DNA from 3 places in the Bacillus sp. NPDC077027 genome. Region 1 is predicted to be linked to each of the others. Evidence: riboswitches for the same ligand, from Rfam matches in the RefSeq annotation. Region 1 holds a riboswitch; each other region holds the start of a gene.
What was found. A riboswitch is a leader RNA that binds a small molecule or an ion and turns the genes downstream of it on or off. The one in region 1 is predicted to bind S-adenosylmethionine.
Positions count from the first base shown of each region.

Region 2: it holds a riboswitch for S-adenosylmethionine, as region 1 does, so the genes downstream of both, ACQKEZ_RS11490 (bifunctional homocysteine S-methyltransferase/methylenetetrahydrofolate reductase) here and ACQKEZ_RS09315 (5-methyltetrahydropteroyltriglutamate--homocysteine S-methyltransferase) in region 1, are expected to answer to the same signal.
Region 3: it holds a riboswitch for S-adenosylmethionine, as region 1 does, so the genes downstream of both, ACQKEZ_RS13475 (phosphoadenylyl-sulfate reductase) here and ACQKEZ_RS09315 (5-methyltetrahydropteroyltriglutamate--homocysteine S-methyltransferase) in region 1, are expected to answer to the same signal.

Region 1 is NZ_JBNNIO010000002.1:736,956-741,501, reverse strand. It holds gene ACQKEZ_RS09325 (ATP-binding cassette domain-containing protein) at 1-250, shown strand, start outside; gene ACQKEZ_RS09320 (hypothetical protein) at 247-1,362, shown strand; gene ACQKEZ_RS09315 (5-methyltetrahydropteroyltriglutamate--homocysteine S-methyltransferase) at 1,438-2,559, opposite strand; SAM riboswitch class I at 2,639-2,753, opposite strand; gene ACQKEZ_RS09310 (gluconate:H+ symporter) at 2,835-4,154, opposite strand; gene ACQKEZ_RS09305 (four-carbon acid sugar kinase family protein) at 4,207-4,546, opposite strand, start outside.
Region 2 is NZ_JBNNIO010000003.1:212,126-216,671, reverse strand. It holds gene ACQKEZ_RS11505 (BMP family lipoprotein) at 1-873, opposite strand, end outside; gene ACQKEZ_RS11500 (CvfB family protein) at 1,057-1,905, opposite strand; gene ACQKEZ_RS11495 (YajQ family cyclic di-GMP-binding protein) at 2,148-2,639, shown strand; SAM riboswitch class I at 2,720-2,835, shown strand; gene ACQKEZ_RS11490 (bifunctional homocysteine S-methyltransferase/methylenetetrahydrofolate reductase) at 2,913-4,546, shown strand, end outside.
Region 3 is NZ_JBNNIO010000003.1:588,510-593,055, reverse strand. It holds gene sat (sulfate adenylyltransferase) at 1-964, opposite strand, end outside; gene ACQKEZ_RS13480 (inorganic phosphate transporter) at 1,022-2,086, opposite strand; gene ACQKEZ_RS13475 (phosphoadenylyl-sulfate reductase) at 2,099-2,800, opposite strand; SAM riboswitch class I at 3,034-3,138, opposite strand; gene pyrE (orotate phosphoribosyltransferase) at 3,285-3,926, opposite strand; gene pyrF (orotidine-5'-phosphate decarboxylase) at 3,931-4,546, opposite strand, start outside.

The DNA.
Region 1 (4,546 bases):
TAATCTATCAGGTGGAGAAAGGCAGCGTGCGGCTTTCTTGAAAATCATGCTGTTTGATTATTCACTTATTCTGTTAGACGAACCAACAAATAACCTTGATAAAGATAACATTCAGATGATGCTTGGTATGTTATCTGAATTGAAGAAAACGAAGGCGATTTTAGTCGTTACACACTCTGATACCGTTGTGCAACAAGCCGATGTCGTCCTTCGTTTTGACGACTTGAATAAAAGGAACCAATCCATATGAAAACATTATTCGTCTTTGACTATTTAAAAAAGAAACATCGATCGACCCTGAGAAAATTGGCTGTTTTGAATTTTGTTTTGCTGATGTTGATCTTTTTCTCTATATTTACTATCCTGATTTCTGCTGATAATATTTACAAAAACGTATTGACTAACGAGCGCCTTTCAATGGTTTTAATTAATGGGTATTCGAAAACTGGTGAGTACGAGTACGATACAGATAAAATGAAGCGTATGCCGAATGTCAAAGACATTGTCTACGAATATGACGTCTCGTTATCTATTGAAGCAGATGGAGAAACGGATATATTATCAGCTCTATCATTCAATCCGACAACAAAAGAGGCTGTGAGTTATGAGGGTGATCTAAAAGAAAACACCATCTTGCTTCCAGAAAGGTTCAAAGGTAAAAAAATCAAAGCATATGATGGTGAAGTGGAACCATTAGAAGCGAATATTGAGTACTACAAAGGTGAAGGGAACTATTTCTTAAAAGATTACAGTTACCTATCACCAGATCTGTACAAAAAAATGAGTAGTCAAATTAAGATTGGTGAGAACTACGATGGTGTTAGAACACTCATTGTTAATTTAAATAAAACAGAAGATATTTATGAGTTTGTGAACCAGTTTGATCGGATGTTTGATGAAGAGGATGTTTTTGTATACTACCAAGCGCAAGGGCTAGAGAAATTAGTCGCTAATTCAAAATTGTCATTTTTGTTGCTTGTCGTATTTCAGATCATTTTATTTGTGGTGATTGCTTTTATTTATCGAGGTCAGATGCATACACTGATTAGCATTTTGAACCGAGATTTGTTGTCCTTGTATTTAAATGGGATGTCACCAAAGGATATGATCAAGCAATTCTACCGTAGTATAGACCAGATGAATCTAAAAGTTTATGTTGTAGCGTTACTATTCATTGCCGTCTTGGTTGCTTTCTTGCTCGTGCAATTACCAGGAGAGGTCATTTTATGGATTGGCGGTACAGCAGTTGGACTCCTTCTCGTCTTGGTTCTACTGAATAAATGGTTTGTGCGCTACATTATCACGAAACGCATGAAGAAAGAACTGTCACAAGAGAATATCGTATCAAGATTGCGAAACTAAGAAAAGAACTGCCTAATGGCGGTTCTTTTTTGTATCAAAAAAGCCCTAAGCCATGACGGCTTAGGACCAGCTGTTTTATTTCCACACTTGATTTGCAATCTCGATCACATGACGCAGCTTTTCCCATTGCTGTTCTTCTGTTAACAGATTGCCTTCCTCCGTTGATGCGAATCCGCATTGTGGACTCAAACAAATCTGGTTGATATCCACATATTGCGCTGCTTCCTCAATGCGTTTTTTGATATTCTCTACAGGCTCAAGCTCACCATATTTTGATGTGACCAGTCCAAGAACGATCTGTAAATTTGGGTTCTTCACATAACGGAGTGGTTCAAAGCCACCAGAACGGTCATCATCAAATTCAAGGAACAGACCATCTAAATCTAAGCCGTCAAAAATCGTTTCTGCTGCTGCTTCATAGCCGCCTTCTGCTGCCCAAGTGGACTTGAAGTTGCCACGGCAAATGTGCATGGTCACAATTAAATCATCTGGGCGATCTGCAACAGCTTCGTTGATTGTTTTCGCAAAGGATTCACGAAGTTCGTCTGCTTCACGGCCAAATGCTTTTATTTGTTCATGTCCTTTTTCGGAGAAGAAAACGGCCCATGCTGTGTCATCCAACTGAATGTAACGACAACCCGCATCATAAAAGGCACGAATCGCTTTTTTATAAGCCTGGGCAACATCATGATGGAAGTCTTCGAGGTTATCATAGACATCGCCATCTAATTTTCCTCTGAAAAAGAGCATATTCGGACTTGGAATGGTCATTTTCGCTGTATGGTCACCAGCAATGCTGTGTAGGAAGCGATAATCCTCCAGCATTGGGTGATCTGTGAAGTCGATCTTACCAGAGACTTTAATACCCCTTGCTTTTGTTGTTGTATTGTGGAATTTTATGCCGTTTTCAGCTTCAAATCCTTCGACTCCATCCAGTCCTTCTAAGAAATCGAAGTGCCACCATGCACGTCTGAACTCACCATCTGTGACAACCTCTAATCCAATTTCCTTTTGCTTTTCGACAATACGGGTAATTTCTTCATTTTCGATTTGACGAAGCTGTTCTGCTGTAATGGCCCCTTCAGCCTTCTGTTGCCTTGCTTCTTTGATTCGTTCTGAACGGAGCAAGCTTCCCACCTGATCTGCTCGAAATGGTGGTTTCGTTGTTTTTTTACCTGTTGTTTGTACTTGTGTCATATGAAATCCCTTCTTTCGTTAAATTCAAATAAAAAAGCTCTCCCTCTGGATAAGGAAGAGCATATATTGCAATATCTCTGCCTTATCTTCAAACAAGTATGTACACTTGTTTTAGGAATTAGCACCATTCTGTTCCGAGGAACAGCGGTTGCCGGGCTTCATAGGGCCAGTCCCTCCACCACTCTTAATAAGGTTACCTTTGATTCAATTTTCTTAATAAACACAATTATTCATATTTTCTATGGAAAAGTCAATGGTTTTCATCATTTATTTTTTTATATCAACAAATCAGCAATTAAAACACCAGCTAGTCCAACAAGGGAAAGGATGGTGACCATCATTGTCCATGTCTTAAAGGTTTGTGCAATAGATAGATTGAAATATTCCTTGTAAATCCAGAAGCCTGCATCGTTTACATGAGAGAAAGTGATACTTCCTGCACCTGTTGCAATGACCATGAGCTCAGGGCTGACCCCCGTTAAGCTGATGAGTGGAGCGGAAATTCCAGCCGCAGTTAAGCCTGCAACCGTGGCAGATCCAAGAGATACCCGTAGAACTGCTGCAATCAACCACGTTAATAGTAGTGGTGATAATGTGCTCCCATTCATCATACTGGCAATATATTGGTCGACGCCGCTATCTATCAATACTTGTTTAAATGCGCCGCCTCCTGCGATAATTAATAAAATCATTGCAATCGATCCGATGGAATCTGTAATGGACTTCATGACTTCTTGCATCTTCTTACCTCGTCCAATTCCAAACGTATAGATGGCAAGAAGGACTGAAATCAGTAAAGCAATCGCTGGTTCGCCTAAAAATTCTGCCGTTGGCAAAAGCGGTGAAGAAGGGAAGAAAATTTCCAAAAATGCTTTACATGTCATCAGTAAAACAGGCAGAACAGCTGTAAATAGACTGATGCCAAAACTCGGCATTTCTTCCTCTGAGAATTCCATTGGGTTAAATAAATTTTTAGGGATGTGCGCATGTAGTTGATCTTTCTTAAACAGTTTTGTAAACAATAGTCCACCAATCAGAACGGCTGGAATGGCTAAAATAATACCAATTAATAAGGTTTGTCCCATATTTGCTTTGAACACGTTTGCGATGGCAGTCGGCCCTGGGTGAGGGGGGAGGAAGCCATGTGTCGTAATGAGTGCAGCGACAAGCGGCATGCCCACATATAGAACAGGAAGTCTTGCTGCTTGTGCGATTGTAAAGACAAGTGGAATTAAGATGATGAATCCGGTTTCATAAAAGAGAGCAATCCCAATCACAAATCCTGTTAGCATCGTTGCCCATTGAATTTTTCCGATTCCAAATTTATCAATTAAGGTCATGGCAATTCGCTGAGCACCGCCTGAGTCAGCCATTAACTTACCAAGCATTGCGCCAAAACCAAGCACAAGTGCTAAGTGGCCTAGTGTGCTACCTAGTCCGCTTTCGACGGAGGCAACGGCTTCGAGTGGTGACATGCCTTCAAGTACAGCAACAATAAGTGACACAATAATCAATGATATGAAAGCGTTTAACTTGAAGACAACCATCAACAATAGCAATAATAAAACGCCAAGTCCGATAAAGACAAGAGACATGATCTTTCCTCCTTTGTTTTGCAGAAGGGAAGCAGAAATGCTTCCCTATGTTTTATCCTTCAAGTATCTCTACTGCTTGTTTTAAAGTATCAATTGAACCAACATTTCCTGGGAAAATCACGTATGAGATAAATGGAAACTTACTTTCTTCACCAGTTTGCCAGACTGGGATTCCAGGTCTAATTTGTCCTGCAACGGTAGCACGTTTGACACGAAGTCCTCTTGTACCGATATCACTAGAAGTGATACCACCTTTAGCAATCAGGTATTTCGGGCGAATGCTTAATCGCTGGACAATACTTGTGACAGCATCACTAATTTGAATCGACAGTTTTAATTCTTCTTCTTTTTGATTGTCTCCGAGATCAAGACGCTCACGCTTTGTATAAACA
Region 2 (4,546 bases), on a different contig from region 1:
CCCGTTGTTCGATAGATCATACACCACTTGATCGCTTTTAATTTTGTTGTTTTTTACTAGCTGTTCACTAAATTGATAAACGACTTCATCTACTTTTTTGACCATTGATGAAATAACCGCTTTTTCCGCTGTATAGTATTGATCACTATCAACACCAATTGCGTATTTCCCTTCTGTTTGTGCCTGCTTTAATACACCCACGCCTGTGTAACCAGCCGCAGCATATAATACGTCTGCTTTCTTTTTCATCATATCTTTGGCAATGCTACTTCCACGTGCTGCATCGCTAAATGTGCCCGCATTTTTCGTTAAGACCTTGATATTCGGATTGACGGATTTCGCTCCTTCTTTAAATCCTTTTTCAAAGCGATGGATGACTTCAGCATCCATTCCTCCAATAAAACCAAGGACATCACTTTTTGTTGTCATGGCCGCAAGTGCGCCAGCTAAATAGCTTCCCTGCTCTTCTTTAAAGGTGACAGATGTGACGTTGTTTAACTCAGATGTTGCATCTATAAGCAAAAATTGCTTTTTTGGATATTTTTTAGCTACTTTTTCCAAATCCTCTTGTACACTAAAACCAAGTCCGATAATGAGATCATTGCCATCTTTCACAAGTTCAGTAAGCCCTTTTTCATAGGTTTCTGTTTCAGCAATTTCTCTATAATCAAATTCAATGCCAAGACCATCACGCGCTCTCTGTAATCCTTTAAATGAAGAATCATTAAACGATTGATCGCCAAGTCCATCATCTGTCAACATGACACCAATCCGTTTGACAGTTGATTTGGGCGGCCCTGCCTGTTCATTACTACATGAGGCAAGTACAATAAGCATTGCTGCCATCAGAAGAAATGAGATCTTCACTTTCATCCAAAAACACTCCTTTTATCATTACTATCACTCACTCCTTTTTTATCGGTTTTGATAGACTGAGTTTCAATGACAAAAGGAAGTATTTTCAGCTTTTTCATGACTTTTTCATCTTAAAAATCCCATTAATTTTCAAACAATTCTTTTAATAGGTATTTTGAAACTAAAAAAAGTGAGCTCAGCTCACTTTTTCTCATATGTCCAACCTTCTTCTTGGTAAACTTTATCATTTTTCAACAAATGACCAAGTGCACGTTTAAAGGCGGCTTTGCTCATTTGAAATCTTTCTTTAATATCGTCTGGATCACTTTTATCACCATATGGCATTGCACCATTACGGTTTTTCAGATATGTCAAAATTTGTTCTGCATCTACTGACAGTGCATCTTGTTTTCTAGGTAATAGAGATAGATTGACGGTACCATCTTCTTTAACTGCAATCACACGTCCTGTCACAGTTGAACCTAGTCGTGGTTCTTCTTTTCGTTCCGTATGATGAATAAATGCTCTCACGCCTGCATCCGTGATCATAAATGAACCTGTTGCAATCAATCTGTAAATGGTTCCTGTCAATTCCTTGTTCATTAATGTTTGCGGCGCTTCTGTAAATAGTTCGCTTATCACATCTTCTGTTGCTGGCTTTGCAAACATTCTGCCATAACTCGTTACTTTCAGCATACAGTAAAGAATATCTCCTTTTTGAGGCCAAACCTCTTCATAAGGCGGGAGATGTTCAGTTGCAACAAGTGCATCCTTGGACAATCCAACATCAACAAACACACCCATATCTTGCACCGAATCTACGACCTCAACCCAGCCATATGTATGTGCGTTAATCACAGGCTTTTTCATGGTTGCAGCAAGTCGTTCTTCATGGTCTACATAAAGGTAAACCTCTACTTCATCTTTGTCTTCAATCTCTTCCGTAATCTCACTATGATGCAAAAGAACGGATTCTTCACCATCTGTTAAGAAATAACCATACTCCATCTGCTTATCTATTTGTAAGGTCAACTGCTCACCTGGTCTCATGTTCTCTTCCTTCCTATCTGCCCTTTACTTCCACGGGCGTTCGTTCAACTTTTGGATACACTTTATTTTACTATACTTCGTCAAACATGAACATCACTGTTTCCTTCAATAAAATGAACAAACAACAACCTATTTATGCAGAGGGTTCCCACTTCCTTCTCATACATGACGTTATAAGGTTTCTTCCAGACCCATTGCATGTTAAGATAGACGCAATATCTGATTGATGGAGGTCATATGCCATGGCAAAAGAAAGTTCTTTTGATATCGTATCTAAGGTCGAACTACCAGAGGTACAAAACGCCATTCAAGCGGCATTAAAAGAAATTAAAACCCGCTATGATTTTAAAGGAAGTAAAAGTGATATCTCATTAGAGAAAGAAGAGCTCGTTCTCGTATCTGACGACGATTTTAAGATGGAACAGTTGAAGGATGTACTCGTCTCGAAGCTGATTAAACGAAATGTGCCAACAAAAAATATCGACTACGGAAAAAAGGAACATGCATTAGGCGGAACTGTTCGCCAACGCGGAAAGCTGATCAGTGGCATAGACAAAGACAATGCAAAAAAGATCAATTTGTTAATTAAACAATCAGGGATTAAAGTGAAATCCCAGGTTCAAGATGATCAAGTACGAGTAATAGGCAAAAACAAAGATGATCTTCAAGAAATCATCTCACTCATTCGCAAAGCTGATTTGCCTATAGATGTCCAATTTATAAATTTTCGATAAATTTCAAATTTCCCATTGATTAATCCCCATTTTTCCGATAAAGTAGATGAAAGTTCACTATTTGAAAATCCAATATTACTTTCTTATCAAGAGAGGCAGAGGGACTGGCCCTGTGAAGCCTCAGCAACCGGTGAAGTAGAACAAATTCTATGACCAAGGTGCTAAATCCAGCAAGCGACTGCTTGGAAGATAAGAAGAAGAGCTACGATAATAACAAAGTCTTCTTCTTATAAGAAGGCTTTTTTTGTTACATAGAAATAAAGGAGGAATATGATGGGGCTGTTAGATGATTTGCAGAAAAAAGTGTTGATTGCAGATGGTGCAATGGGAACACTCCTATATTCTTATGGCATTGACCGATGTTTTGAAGAATTAAATTTGTCAAAAGAAGAGGATGTGAAACGTGTCCACGAAGCGTATGTGCAAGCAGGTGCTGATATTATTCAAACCAACACATATGGAGCCAACTTTATTAAACTATCTCGTTATGGTTTAGAAGAAGAAACGAAGCGTATTAATGCGAAGGCTGTTCAAATTGCTCGTGAAGCGGCAGGCTCTGCATATGTCCTAGGAACAATCGGCGGTATTCGGACATTTAACAAAAATGCGTATTCACTTGATGAAATTAAAAGAAATTTTAGAGAGCAGCTATATCTCTTATTAAATGAAAAACCGGACGGACTTCTGCTTGAAACCTACTATGACCTTGAAGAAGCAAAGGCAGTCCTAGAAATTGCACGAAAGGAAACGAACTTGCCACTAGTAATGAACGTTTCCATGCATGAGCAAGGCGTGCTTCAGGATGGAACCCCGCTAAGTGATGGACTTGAAGCTCTTTCTTCCCTTGGAGCGGATGTGGTTGGCATCAACTGTAGGCTTGGCCCATATCATATGATCGAAGCGCTTGAAAGTGTCCCACTTTTAAAAGACACTCATTTATCAGTCTATCCAAATAGCAGTCTTCCTTCACTTGAAGAAGGACGCCTTGTCTATGATACAGATAATGATTACTTTAGAAAGAGTGCGCTTGAATTTAGAAATCAAGGGGCTAGAATTATTGGTGGTTGTTGCGGTACAACACCACAGCATATTCGAGCAATGGCAGAAGCGGTCAAAGATCTAGCACCGATCACTGAAAAAGAGGTAAAAGTCTTAAAAGAGGAAATCATCACTGTGCAGGATCAGCGTACAGAGCCAGGACTTGATGAGCTCGCAACTCAAAGGCGTTCGATTATTGTAGAGCTTGATCCACCTAAAAAACTGAATTTTGACAAATTTCTTGTCGCTGCAAAAGAGTTGAAAAATGCAGGAATTGATGCACTGACACTTGCTGATAATTCACTAGCTACACCACGGATTAGTAATGTTGCCTGCGGTGCGTTACTTAAACAACAATTAGATATGAGATCACTTGTCCATATTACATGTCGAGATCGGAATTTAATTGGGCTTCAGTCTCATTTAATGGGGCTAGATACACTTGGATTAACGGATATTCTAGCAATTACAGGTGATCCATCAAAAATTGGCGACTTCCCTGGGGCAACATCTGTCTATGATTTAACTTCCTTTGACTTAATCCGCTTAATTAAACAATTCAATGAAGGGCTTTCGTTCTCAGGAAAACCGTTAGGGAAAAAGACCAATTTTTCAGTTGCTGGCGCTTTTAACCCAAACATTCGTCACGTGGACAAAGCAGTTAAACGACTAGAACGAAAAATTGAGTATGGGGCAGATTATTTCATTTCACAGCCTGTTTATTCAGAGGAGCAGCTTGTGAAGATTCATGAAGAAACGCGTCATCTCACCAAACCAATTTATATCGGCATCATGCCACTTACGAGCAGCCGTAATGCTGAATTTATCCACCATGAAATTCCAGGTATTAAGCTATCTGATTCGATTCG
Region 3 (4,546 bases), on a different contig from region 1:
ATGTATTGCAATAGAAGCTATGCTCAAATTTAAGTGGTGTAATGCCAATTTCTTCACTTGTGAATTGTTCAAACAACTCTTGTGCTTCATAAGTTCCGTAGTAATCGCCAACACCTGCATGATCTCTACCCACAATAAAATGAGTACATCCGTAATTTTTTCGCACAAGTGCATGGAAAATAGCTTCCTTTGGTCCAGCATATCTCATCGCTGCCGGGAATACGCCTAAAAAGACACGATCTTTAGGATAATAGCCATCTAAAAGAACTTGATAGCTTTTCATTCTGACGTCAGCTGGAATATCATCTGATTTCGTCTCACCAACGAGCGGGTTCAAGAATAAACCGTCCACTGTTTCTAGTGCTGTCTTTTGAATATATTCATGTGCGCGATGAACTGGATTTCTCGTTTGGAAGCCAACAATCGTCTTCCAACCATTCTCTTTAAAACGTCTTCTTGTTTCTTCTGGTTCAAATGTAAACTGCGGAAACGGTTTTTCACTACGTTTGATGAGTGTAATTTTCCCGCCAATATACGTATCGCCACGTTCGAATAGCTTTTTTACCCCTGGATGATTTTGATCATTTGTTTTATAGACATTCACTGCTTCTTTTTCTTTATCTGGGGTGTATTGATCCTCGACTTCTATCACACCGTAAACTGTCCCATGATAAGAAAGACGAACGATATCTCCTTGATGGATGTCTGATGCCTTTTCCTTTGAAATTGGCAGTGTGATTGGAAGTGACCAAACGATTCCATTTGCTAGACGCATCTTGTCAACAACCGCTTCATAATCTACTTGTGTTAAAAATCCTTCAATTGGACTGTAACCACCAATGGCAATAAGCTCAAGATCTGCAAATGAAATGGCATCTAGCTCAATTTCTTTGGAAACAGTACTTATATCATAATGTTCATTGATACGATTAATTAAAATTCCACCATGTGGTGCTAAACTCATTTGTTTATCTTCCTCTCAGTGTTCATAGTTATTAGATCTTAATAGTCAGATTTAAGGTTATATTCCGCCGCCCTGCTCGTGAATGGAGCTACTTTCTTTTTTGACAACCTTCATTAGGCTAATAGCGCCTATAGAGGCAAACAAGACACTTATCATGATAAAAATAGAATAATAGTCTCCCTTTAAGAACAGACTGACTAATAAGTAGGATAAGCTTAATGAAAGAAACGGAGATACGATCCATACTTTCAGCATTTTCTTCACAACTTGCTTATGAAAGATGTTAGGTCCGCTTTTTGCCATCCCAAGTCCGATAATGGATGAGGATGTAATTTGTGTTAATGGGACGGGTAAACCGAATATGGAACTAACCATCACGAGACTTGCTCCTGTACTAGATAACAAGATGCCTTCTCCTGTTTGATAGCGTGTGATTTTCTTCCCGTTTGTCTCAAGAACTCTTCTGCCAAGCAGTAGTGCACCAAGTGCCACAAATAAACCACCGTAAAGCGTTCCTTGCCCCACTGATAAGACACCCGAAGCAACAAGAGGTCCAACCGCATTTGCAACATTATTCATACCAGCTGAAAAAGCTTCCAAAAAGCCACTAATAATTAATATGATCGAAAGAATGCCTGCACTTCTTTTTGACAACTTTCTTTTTGGAAGAAGCGCCGAAAGCTTAATCATGATATAAGTGAAAGCAAATGCAAAAAACGGAATGATGATCCAAAAAGAGACAATCACTAAAATTGATTTGACAAACAACACCTTGTACGCAATGGCAACACCAACCACTGCCCCAACAGTCACTTCGCTTGTTGATAGCGGAATCGCAATTAAATTCGCTATAAATAATGATAACGCAGCAGATGCAATGATAATACAAACGATCTCAAGCGTAATCACAGACTGTGGCATAATGCCTGAGCTAATGGTTTTGACGACCTCGCCTCCACCAATGATAGAGCCTGTTAAAATACCAAATGCGCAAAAAACGAGTGCATAAATAGGTTTTTTAATCGCACCTGATCCATAGGCAATTCCCATAGAAGCTGCCGCTCCGCTTGCGCCAATATTTAGGGCGAAAAATAGACTGAATAAAATCGCGGCGATTTCCATTAATACTCTCCCTTATTCATGCAATCCACACTCCGTCTTAGCCGTACCAGTCCATCTGCCAGAACGCAAGTCTTCCGCTGTGAAGGCCGGTTGTGTACATGGTGCACAGCCGATACTTGGATAACCTTGATCATGTAACGGATTATACGCAAGTTCTTGTTTAGACGTATATCTCCAAATATCTTTCCATGTCCAATGAATGAGAGGACATACCTTTACAGATTGAAACTTTTCATCCTTATTCAAAAAATTTGTCCCCGCTCTTTTCGGTGATTGCTCTCTTCTTAAACCTGACAGCCAAGCTGGATAACCTGACAGCGCTTGATGAAGCGGAATGACCTTTCTCATATGACAGCAGCTTTGTGGATTTGTCTCCCAAAGCTCGTTGCCATGTTTTTCATTTTGCTCTTCCACAGTAAGTTCAGGTGTTTGAAGAACAATATCTAAACCTGGATATCTTTCCTTGACCGCATCAATCGTATCGTATGTCTCCTTAAAGTGAAGTCCTGTATCTAAGAAAACGATCCTCGCGTCTTTTTTCACCTTATGAATCAAATCAATTAATACAATACCTTCAATGCCAAAGCTACATGCATAAATCAGCTGATCACCATAATGTCCATATGCCCACTTTAATACCGATAGTGCCCCTTTATACGTATCGTCCGCTTGAAATGTAATGGACGGCTCTTCCCAGTTATCATAAGTTAACATTTTTTCTCCCCTTCCGGAGCATTGTAAATTTCGCACGTATCATGCTGCTACTTCAGCCGAATTTTTTCATTTTTTTCTACTTGAATGAACAATCAATGTGTTTGATCCAAAGTCCATGCTTTTCATTAGCTCTTCATAATTGTTCTGCTTCACTTCAATCCCCTCTTCCTCCTCACCATTAAAATAAAAAAACTTCCTTTCATTCCGAAAGAAAGATGAGGAAGCTCACAAATTCCTTATCTTTCAAAATAGACTCATTTTGTAGGAAGTAGCACCTTGCTCAAATAGCAGGTTGCCGGGCTTCATCGGGCCAGTCCCTCCACCTCTCTGGATAAGATTTTTAATTTGTATTAAATATTAACACAATTCAAACAAAAGTCAACCCGACTTTATTGATAGGATTAGTTTTTTATCAATTTGAGTCTTTTTTACTATTTTTTAACATGGGGTGACCTACAAAAAAGCTGTGCTATCATCGCACAGCTCATTGAACAGTTTCCTCCATCCATGTTGTGGACGCAGGATCTTGTTTCCAACGCTTTAATTTATTCATATCCGCCTCTTGAATAGCACCAAGCTCAAGCGCCACGTCAGAGAGCGTATCGTAATCTGTTAGTGTGACATACGGTATGCCTTTCTTTTCAAATGCGGCTGTCGCTTTCGGAAGCCCATATGTGAAAATTGCAGCTACTCCTAATACATCACAACCTTCTGCCTTGAGCGCATCTACAACCTCAAGCACACTGCCTCCAGTTGAGATTAAATCCTCTACTACAACTACTTTTTGTCCAGGTGATACGACCCCTTCAATTTGATTTCCTTTCCCATGTGCTTTTGGTTTACTTCTGACATAACACATAGGTAAACCAAGTCGGTCTGCCGCAAGTGCAGCATGTGGAATACCTGCTGTTGCAGTCCCAGCTACGATATCAGCCTGCTTAAAATGTGTGTCAATCACATCTTTTAATCCTTGAGCAATATCGTTTCTTACTTCTGGATATGAAAGTGTAAGTCGATTGTCACAGTAAATTGGTGATTTGATGCCACTTGCCCATGTAAATGGTTCATCTGGCTTTAATGAGACGGCTTTAATCTGTAATAAATGTTTAGCGATTTTTGTTTTCATGCATCTACCTCTCCCACTCTGTTAAAATTTGTTCATAAGCTAATGTCGGATGATGCGCTTTCGTAATGGATCTTCCGACAACAATATGAGAAACGCCCTGCTTCTTGGCGTAAGCGGGTGTTGCTACACGCTTTTGATCATCTGTTTGATCATCTGCGAGTCGAATCCCTGGTGTCACTGTCAGAAAGGCTGGTGAAATGTGCTCATGAATCCACTTTGATTCATGAACAGAGCAGACCACACCATCCAATCCACTTTCATTTGCCATTTGTGCATAGTGAAGAACCGCTTCCTTTAATGGCCGGTCAATCAACAATTCTTTATTCATCATGTCCTCTGAGGTACTAGTCAACTGCGTTACTGCAATGATATTGGGACGTTTCCTACCTGCTTTCGTTCCGCTCACTAACCCTTCAACTGCCGCTTGCATCATTCTTTTTCCACCAGCTGCGTGCACGTTGACCAAGTCTACATCTAGGGTTGCGAGTCGGTTCATTGCTTTTTGAACCGTCGTTGGAATATCATGCAATTTAAGATCTAGAAAGATGCTACAGTTTTTTTGCTTTAGTTTGTCAATGATAGGAGGCCCTTCCTGATAAAACAGCTCCATGCCTACTTTG